DNA from 3 places in the Aerococcus sp. 150760013-2 genome. Region 1 is predicted to be linked to each of the others. Evidence: predicted binding sites of a transcription regulator. Region 1 holds the regulator's gene; each other region holds the start of a gene.
What was found. Region 1 encodes HrcA, which represses chaperone genes, less so after heat shock. Its sites were predicted from a motif close to TTAGCACTCNNNNNNNNNGAGTGCTAA; they were not measured.
Positions count from the first base shown of each region.

Region 2: the regulator HrcA is predicted to act here: its motif matches at 1,780-1,806, upstream of ACUW85_RS02125 (co-chaperone GroES).
Region 3: the regulator HrcA is predicted to act here: its motif matches at 1,272-1,298, upstream of ACUW85_RS01525 (ATP-dependent Clp protease ATP-binding subunit).

Region 1 covers NZ_JBSEYI010000001.1:131,920-135,208, reverse strand. The annotation lists gene ACUW85_RS00630 (M20 metallopeptidase family protein) at 1-683, shown strand, start outside; gene hrcA (heat-inducible transcriptional repressor HrcA) at 933-1,985, shown strand; gene grpE (nucleotide exchange factor GrpE) at 1,998-2,549, shown strand; gene dnaK (molecular chaperone DnaK) at 2,628-3,289, shown strand, end outside.
Region 2 covers NZ_JBSEYI010000003.1:29,865-33,153, reverse strand. The annotation lists gene ACUW85_RS02135 (ABC-F family ATP-binding cassette domain-containing protein) at 1-415, opposite strand, end outside; gene ACUW85_RS02130 (redox-sensing transcriptional repressor Rex) at 612-1,235, shown strand; gene ACUW85_RS02125 (co-chaperone GroES) at 1,875-2,144, shown strand; gene groL (chaperonin GroEL) at 2,205-3,289, shown strand, end outside.
Region 3 covers NZ_JBSEYI010000002.1:57,067-60,355, reverse strand. The annotation lists gene ptsP (phosphoenolpyruvate--protein phosphotransferase) at 1-758, opposite strand, end outside; gene ACUW85_RS01530 (phosphocarrier protein HPr) at 760-1,026, opposite strand; gene ACUW85_RS01525 (ATP-dependent Clp protease ATP-binding subunit) at 1,348-3,289, shown strand, end outside.

The sequences.
Region 1 (3,289 bases):
AAGTGGACGTTGAGATCCACCAAAAAGAAGCTTTAGCATCTGCTTTAAACTTCCGTATCACTATTAAAGGTGTGGGTGCTCATGGTGCAATGCCAAACAACGGTATCGACCCAGTATTTGTGGCTAGCCAAATTATTAATGGGGCGAACGGTATTTTAGCTCGTGAATTACCATCTAACAAAGGTGCTTCTTTATCTATGGGTTACATCAATGCGCCAGGTGGTGCTATCAACGTGATCCCTGATACAGTTGTCTTAGAAGGTACTTCTCGTTCATTATTCCCAGAATCAGCAGACCACGTTTCAAAACGTTTACCAGAAATTGTTGAACATATTGGTAAAGCATTCCGTGCTGAAACTGAATATGAGGTAATGGCTGACTGTCCGTCATTAACCAACTCTAAAGAAATGTCTGAACAAGTGATGGCCTCTGCTAAAGAAGCTTTAGCGGATAAATATGACGTGGTGAACGTACCACCATACTTAGCTTCAGAAGACTATGCACACATTGCTAGCAAATTGCCAGAATCAACATACTTCTTCATTGGTTGTCCATTACCAGATGACAATGGTGAAGTATACCCTGTTCACCACCCATTAGTACAATTCAACGAAGAAGCATTAATTGTTGGATCTGCTACCTTAGCAACATCAGCGACTAACTGGTTACGTGACAACAAATAAGCGTATCGATAAAATATACAAGTCGAAAGGGCAACGGACTATTACAAATAGTTTGTTGTCCTTTTCTCTATTGTAAAAGGGATTGAAATGGCTTTTCTTGCAAGCGTCAAAAGCCCAAATTTTAAAGGAAGGTTTAAATGTCAAAAAAAGTCAAAAAAAAGTTTGACTATTATTGACAAAAGAAATGATAGGTGCTATATTATAAACATGTTAGCAGTCAGAGTTGTTAAGTGCTAATGAGGTGATAAGATGTTAACAAAACGACAAAGTTTAATTTTACAGGCGGTAATTGACCATTATTCAAAATACCAATTACCAGTCGGTTCGAAAACTTTATCTCAACATCAAGAAATAAACGCAAGTTCAGCTACAATACGTAATGAATTAGCCAGACTTGAAGATTTATCATTGATTTCTAAAACCCATTCATCATCTGGACGAGTGCCAGCTGAGGCGGGTTATCGTTACTATATTAATCACATCATGCCATATTATGGTGGATTGATTGATTTAGAGCTTGAGGAAGAGGAAGATGCTTTACTTAGAGAGATATTCCACGATCCTTATAACGATTTGAGTCAAGTGATTCGAAAAACGGCTGCGACTTTAGCCTCGCTTTCAGAAAGCGTCGTTATTTCGATGGGGCCAGATATTGCAAGGCAACGATTGGCCAATTTTCAAGTATTGTCTTTAACCGCTGACCAAGCAATGGTCATATTGGTGACAGATAAAGGTGTCATTCGCAATCAAATTGTGACATTCAATGAGGTGGTTACACCGCGATTGATTGAGGGTATTGCAGAGATTATGAATCAAGAACTTGTGGGCCTTGAGCTTGCAACGGTGATTGAAAGGCTGCAAACACACTATTTAAAAGATATTGAGCAAATGAATCGGTCCGATGAAGATAGTAGTCATTTGATACACCGGTTTATGAATCAATTCAATAGTGATGGCATGAGGGTAAATGGTCAAAATTATTTATTTTCTTCATTAGCTGATTCAGCTAATGGGACTAGTATTGCACAATTAAGTCAATTACTAGAAGACCGATCAGTGATTGCTTCACTGATTAATATCACAGACCAAGGTATCCAAGTGAGAGTGGGTAAAGAACTTAAAGATCCGACACTGGAGAATATGAGTTTAATGTCTACTAGCATGGGTACTGTAAAATCAGGTAAGTTAATTACTTTTGCGGTACTTGGTCAGGAAAGTATGTCCTACATTCGTATGGCGCAGCTTTTCCAAAGTATTTCAAAAGAAATGGCTAGATACCTGGACAATTATTATAAATCTTAGGAGGTCTATCAATTGACAAAAATGGACGACAATCAACAAGATTTAAATGTTGATGAAGAAATCAATGAAACTGACGTTCAAGACGAGCAAGTTGAAATAGTAAATGAAGAAGATAGCGAATTAGCTTCTCTTCAAGCTGAATTAGCGGCTAAAGATGACCAAATTATGCGTCTATCTGCTGAAATTCAAAACATGCATCGTCGTAACCAATCTGAACGTGAATCTGCTTCAAAGTATCGGTCACAGAATTTAGCTAAGGGTATTTTACCAGCTATCGATAACTTGGAACGCGCTTTAGAATTAGCTAAAGATGATGAGTCATCTCAGCAATTAGTGAAGGGTATCGAAATGGTACATGCAAGCTTATTACAAGCTCTAGCAGAGGAAGGCGTTGAAGTGATTGACCCTAAAGGTGAACTCTTCGATCCAAACTTCCACCAATCTGTAAGTGCGGTGCCGGCTGAAGATGGCCAGCAAGCTGAAGAAGTGGTGGCTGTTTTCCAAAAAGGGTATGTATTAAAAGATCGTGTACTAAGACCTGCAATGGTTTCTATTGCACAATAATTCATTTAACATAGATTTTAACCACAGATAAATTCATTTAAATTGATAGATTAATTAAAAAAGGAGACGTGTTTTATTATGGCAAAAATTATCGGAATTGACTTAGGTACTACTAACTCTGCAGTCGCTGTATTAGAAGGTGGCGAACCTAAAATTATCGCTAACCCAGAAGGTAACCGTACAACACCTTCAGTTGTTTCATTCAAAAATGGCGAGCGCCAAGTTGGTGAAGTAGCAAAACGTTCAATGGTAACAAACCCTAACGCGATTGCTTCAATCAAACGTCACATGGGTGAAGACAACTACACTGTAGAAATTGAAGATAAAAAATATACGCCACAAGAAGTTTCAGCAATGATCTTACAATACTTAAAAGGTTACGCTGAAGACTACTTAGGAGAAAAAGTAACAAACGCAGTAATTACTGTTCCTGCTTACTTCAACGATGCACAACGTCAAGCAACTAAAGATGCTGGTAAAATCGCTGGTTTAGAAGTTGACCGTATCGTTAACGAACCAACAGCAGCCGCATTAGCTTACGGTTTAGACAAAGTTGACGCAGACGAAAAAGTCTTAGTATTTGACCTTGGTGGTGGTACTTTCGACGTTTCTATCCTTGAATTAGGTGACGGTGTCTTTGAAGTATTATCTACTTCTGGTGACAACAACTTAGGTGGGGACGACTTTGATAACGCCATCGTAAACCACTTAATCGCTGAATTTAAATCAGAAAACGGTAT
Region 2 (3,289 bases), on a different contig from region 1:
CATTAAAGCGAATCAAGTCTTCTTGAAGTTTGTCATAGCGATTGAGCGCAACTTCATATGCCTCTGTATCTTGCATAAGTTCTTCATCTGCTAAGGCAAGAGCCGCGATTTCTGATTCCTTTATTAATTTAATTACAGGTTCAAATACGGAAACCATTTCTTCATAAATTGTTCGATCACCAGAGACGGCTGTGTGTTGGTCCATATAGGCGATGGTTGTTCCTTTAGTTAAGGAAACTTGACCGTCATCAGGTGCTTGAATGTTGGCCAACATTTTCAATAATGTTGACTTACCGGCACCATTACGGCCAACTAGCGCGATGCGACTGTTGTGTTGGATTGTCATTTGTACGTTTTCAAAAATAACTTCTACGCCATAGCGTCTAGCTAGATTTGAACCTTGTAATATGATCATAGTAGGCATGATCCTTTCATTAGATAGTCTTATTATTTTACCACAAAAAAATTTGAGTAATCACTGGAAACATTTTATAAAAAATTGCATTATTTAACATATACTAAAAATCACGAATGAAACACCCTTGTGTTATTTTCACAAACTTGTTATACTGTTTAAGAAATTATTTTCTAAATTAGAAAGAGGACTGAACATGCGTAAAATACCCAAAGCAACCGCCAAAAGATTACCGCTCTACCACCGTTACCTACGTGTATTTAAAAATATGGGGAAAACACGTGTTTCTTCTACAGAATTAAGTGAAGCAGTGAAAGTTGAAAGTGCAACGATTAGACGTGACTTTTCATACTTTGGTGCCTTAGGTAAACGAGGGTATGGCTATGATATTGATGCTTTATTAGACTTCTTTGGTAAGACACTAAGCCAAGATCGTTTAACAACAGTTGCATTAGTTGGTGTAGGTAATCTTGGTAATGCCTTATTGAACTATAACTTTAAAAAGTCAAACAACATACGAATTGGTGCTGCTTTTGATATCAATCAGGATATCATTGGTACGGTCCACAATGGTGTGCCTGTTTATGATATGAAGGATTTGACGCAACAATTAAAATTAATGGATATAGAAGTGGTCATCCTCTCGGTACCTGAAGCAGTTGCTCAAGATATGATACCATCGTTAGAACAAGCAGGTATCAAAGGCATCTTGAACTTTACGCCAGTGAGATTAGATGTACCGGATAGTATCCGGGTGCAGGATGTAGACTTCACGAACGAACTGCAAACCTTAATCTACTTCATCTCAACAAATTCATAATATATGTGCTACCTATACGCTAGCAAGCGAATAAGCCGAGATCTTTAGTCTCGGCCTTTTTTTAACTTAATTGCAGGGAAAGTTTGTTGAATTTCACATATGAAACCTTAAATTTTTTGCAATTTTTACTAAATTACAATAATTAAAAAGATTATGATTTCGATTTAAATTGGCGTAGTACGTTTAGCGTCTTTAGCAAGTCAACTATTTCATACGCTGCAACAGCTAGCGCTAAGTATACTGTCCAATTCCATCCAGAACCTTCCACACTGCCGATGGCGAAGGTAACGGCTAGGAAAATAAATACTAGTTTGAATAGTAATAAAAATATTACTGGTCCTTTTAACATAAAAAAACTGACATTCCTCTCTTATATAACACATTTTGACTTTTATCAAAATTTACCACATTCTTCAACTACTAAAAATAACTTAAATTCCGCATAAAATCAAGGTTTTCGACTTATAAGGAAAAATAGGTCAAAAAAAGTCAATCTTTCTCTTGCAATTCATATTTGATTGTTTTAAGATAAGAAATGTAGAGGTTAGCAGTCAGACATAGAGAGTGCTAATCTCTAAAATAACCAAGTAATTTAGCTTGGGTTTGACAGATATTTTATATAAATGGAGGGACATGTAAATGATTAAACCATTAAACGGACGCGCAGTTGTGAGAGTTGAAGAGGCTAAAGAGCAAACAGTTTCAGGTATCGTATTACCGTCAGCTGCTAAAGAGAAACAACAAGTAGGTGTTGTTGAAGCAGTTGCTGAGAATACGGAAGATTTCACATCACAATTGAAAGAAGGCGACCGCGTTCTATTTGAAAAATATGCAGGTTCAACATTTGAATATGATGGTCAAGAATTATTAATTATTAAAGAAAGCGATATTATCGCAATTGTAGATTAGTCAATTTATCAATATTTACAGATTAATAACAATATGAAATTTTATGAGGTGAATGAATAAATGGCAAAAGATATTAAATTTTCAGAAGATGCACGTCAATCAATGGTTCGTGGGATTGATATATTAGCTGATACGGTGAAAGTAACTTTAGGACCAAAAGGTCGTAATGTTGTTTTAGACCAAAGTTATGGTTCACCGCTAATCACTAACGATGGTGTAACCATCGCTAAAGAAATTGAATTAGAAGATAAATTTGAAGATATGGGTGCAAAACTAGTTGCTGAAGTAGCTTCAAAAACAAATGATATTGCCGGTGACGGTACAACAACTGCCACTGTTCTAACTCAAGCAATTGTAACTGAAGGTATGAAAAACGTTACTGCTGGTGCTAACCCAGTAGGTGTTCGTCGCGGGATTGACAAAGCAATTCGCGTAGCGTCAGATCGGTTATCTGAAATTTCAGTTCCTGTAGATTCTAAAGGCGCAATCGCTAACGTTGCATCAATTTCATCAGGCGACAGCGAAGTTGGTGACTTAATTGCAGAAGCAATGGAAAAAGTTGGCCAAGATGGCGTCATCACTATTGAAGAATCTCAATCAATTGATACCTCTCTAGATGTTGTTGAAGGCATGCAATTTGACCGCGGTTACCTATCTCAATATATGGTAACTGACAATGACAAGATGGAAGCCGTTTTAGAAAATCCTTATATTCTATTAACAGACAAAAAGATTTCTAATATCCAAGACATCTTGCCAGTTTTAGAACAAGTTGTTCAAGAAGGTCGTGCATTGTTATTAGTGGCTGATGATATTGATGGTGAAGCATTACCTACATTAGTCTTGAATAAAATCCGTGGTACTTTCAACGTCGTTGGAGTAAAAGCACCAGCCTTTGGTGACCGTCGTAAAGCAATGTTAGAAGATTTATCTATCCTAACAGGTGGTCAAGTAATTACTGAAGATTTAGGACTTGAATTAAAAGATACGACAATTGATCAATTAGGTTCTGCTAACCGCGTTGTAATCACAAAAGATGAAACAACTATTGTTGAGGGTGCGGGCGATAAAGAGCAATTAGCACAACGTGTTGCCCAAATCCGTAGTCAAATTGAAGAAACAACTTCTGAATATGACCGTGAGAA
Region 3 (3,289 bases), on a different contig from region 1:
TCAGCTTTACGAGCTAAGAAGTCAGCAGCAATTTTTTCGTACTCTGCGATTGTTGCGTCGTCAGGATTTACAATAACATCACCGTTTAAACCATCAACAATGACAGTGTCACCGTCATTAATTTCTTTAGAAACATTACCAGTCCCTACAACCGCTGCAATTTCCAATGAACGAGACATAATCGCTGAATGTGACGTACGTCCACCGATATCAGTCGCAAAACCTTTAACAAATTGGCGGTTCAATTGTGCAGTATCACTTGGCGTTAAGTCATAAGCCACAACAACCACTTCTTCATCAATTGTTGAAAGGTCAGGGATTTTAACACCTAATAAATGTGCTACTAAACGATCAGTAACATCTTTGATGTCAGCTGCACGTTCTTGCATATAAGGGTTGTCTTCCATACCTTTGAAGATTTCGATGTAGAAGTCAGCTGTTTGACGAACAGCAGATTCTGCATTCAATGTTTCATCATCAATTTTTTGGGTGTAAGCTTGCTGCAATTCCGGATCTTCAAGGACCATTAAATGCGCGTCAAAGACTTGCGCTTCCTCTTCTGACAAGGATTTAGCTGCAACCGCTTTAATTTTTTCGATTTCTACTTTTGAGTCGGCTATAGCTTTTGCTAAGCGTTCTTTTTCTTGTTGTGAATCATTAGATTTTGAAATTTCAAAACTTAAATCAGGTTCTTCAACTAAGAACGCTTTAGCGATGGCAATGCCATCGCTAGCCGCGATTCCTGTTAATTTTGTCATATTATTCTGATAACCCTTCATTTTTCATAGTGTCAGCAATTGTTTGGATTGCTTCTTCTTCGTCATCACCTTCAGCAGTGATTACAACGTCAGAACCTTGACCTACACCTAAAGACATTACGCCCATGATAGATTTCAAGTTTACAGATTTACCTTTGTATTCTAAGTTAATATCTGAGTTAAACTTGCTTGCAGATTGCACCAATAAAGTTGCAGGACGTGCGTGGATACCAGTTTCAGCTGTAATGTTAAATTCTTGTTTTTTCATAATCAAAAATCTCCTTTAAAATGTTTTATTCATACCTTTATAAATAGGCAAGAGTTATTATAGCTTATCTATTTGCAAAGTAAAACGTCACAAACTAGACTATACCACAATTAGAAAACTCTTTCACTTATAATTTACCAAAAAAATAGCGTTTCCACAAGGTTTTTCACTTGGATAGCACATGAATTATTTTGGTTGAGACCTTTTAGTTGAAAGTCAAAATTGGTCAGAGTATAATAGAGTTATTAGCAGTTATATTGAAATGCTGCGAATTAAAAATTGCAAGCAACCCCCTTAGCATTAAATAAAGGAAGTGTTTATATGTTATGTCAAAACTGTGGCGAACGCGACGCCGTCATTCATGTATACGCAAATGTGAATGGCCGACGTGAAGCAGTGAACCTCTGCCAAACATGCTACTCACAGCTATCTCAAGGTAAACAAACCAATAATTTAAATAACAACAACAGTAACGGTAACAACCCCTTTGGTGGCTATAACTTTGATGACTTATTACGTCAAATGCAACAACAAGGCTTTTCTACTAATTCGCAAAATAAAGCGCAAGCTCAAGCTGGCCAAGGTGGCAACAATGACGATTCTATCTTAGGCAATTACGGGACCAACTTGACTGACCAAGCTAAAGCTGGTTTAATCGACCCAATTATCGGTCGTGACGATGAAATTATCCGAGTGATTGAAATCCTGAACCGTCGGACAAAAAACAATCCTGTTCTAATTGGTGAACCAGGTGTTGGTAAAACAGCGGTTGTCGAAGGACTCGCTCAAAAAATTGTTGAGCACGCTGTACCGGAAAAATTGCGCAACAAAGAAGTCATCCAATTAGATGTTGCTTCGCTTGTTCAAGGGACTGGTATCCGCGGTCAATTCGAAGAAAAAATGCAACAATTAATGAATGAAGTCCGTGAAAATAAAAATATCATTCTATTTATAGATGAAATTCATGAAATTGTCGGCGCTGGTTCAACCGAAGGCGGCTCACTAGATGCTGGTAATATTCTAAAACCAGCCCTAGCCCGTGGAGAACTCCAATTAGTGGGTGCTACTACTTTAAATGAATTTAGAAAAATCGAAAAAGATGGCGCCCTAGCCCGTCGTCTACAACAAGTCATGGTAGCTGAACCTTCTGTAGAGGAAACCCTTGAAATTATTAAAGGTATTCAAGAAAAATACGAAGGTTTCCATAACGTGAAATATAGTGATGAAGCGATTGAAGCGACTGTCCGTTTATCTGACCGGTATATAACTGACCGCCAATTACCAGATAAAGCCATCGATTTATTAGATGAATCTGGTTCTAAAATGAACTTAACTATTCCATTCTTAGACCGTGAATCCTTGAAAAATCAAATTGATGAATTAACCAAACTAAAAGAAATGGCCACAGAAGCAGAAGATTACGAGAAAGCAGCCTACTACCGTGACCAATTAAATAAATACCAAGGCATGTATGATAGCAACCAAAATGTGACTGAAAAGACCCCAACGGTTACTGCTAGCGACATCCAAGCGATTATCGAAACCAAAACCGGTATTCCTGTTTCAGACTTGCAAGAATCTGAGCAAAACCAGTTAATCAACCTAGACGAAAACTTGAAACAACACGTCATTGGTCAAGACGATGCTGTAGAACACATTGCTAAAGCCATCCGCCGTAATCGCGTTGGTTTGAGCCGTCAAGACCGTCCGATCGGATCTTTCATGTTCGTCGGGCCAACTGGTGTTGGTAAGACTGAATTAGCTCGTCAATTGGCCATCCAATTATTTGGTCGCAAAGAAGCCTTAGTCCGTTTTGATATGTCCGAATACATGGAAAAGCATGCCGTGTCTAAACTGATCGGTTCACCTCCAGGATACGTGGGCTACGATGAAGCTGGCCAATTAACTGAACAAGTACGACGTCAGCCATATTCAATCATCCTATTAGATGAAATTGAAAAAGCCCATCCAGATGTCTTAAATATCTTCCTACAAATTATGGAAGACGGTCGTTTAACAGATGCCCAAGGACGGACTGTATCCTTTAAAGATACCCTAATCATCATGACATCAAATGCCGGTTCAGATAGCGTGGAAGCAAGTGTTGGTTTCGGGGCAAGCAAACAAGGTAAACAACAAAGTATCATGAACAAGATCGGTGACTACTTTAAACCTGAATTCTTGAACCGTTTCGATGCGATTATCGAATTCCAACCGCTAACTAAAGCAGAATTGATTGTGATTGTTGACCTACTATTAGACA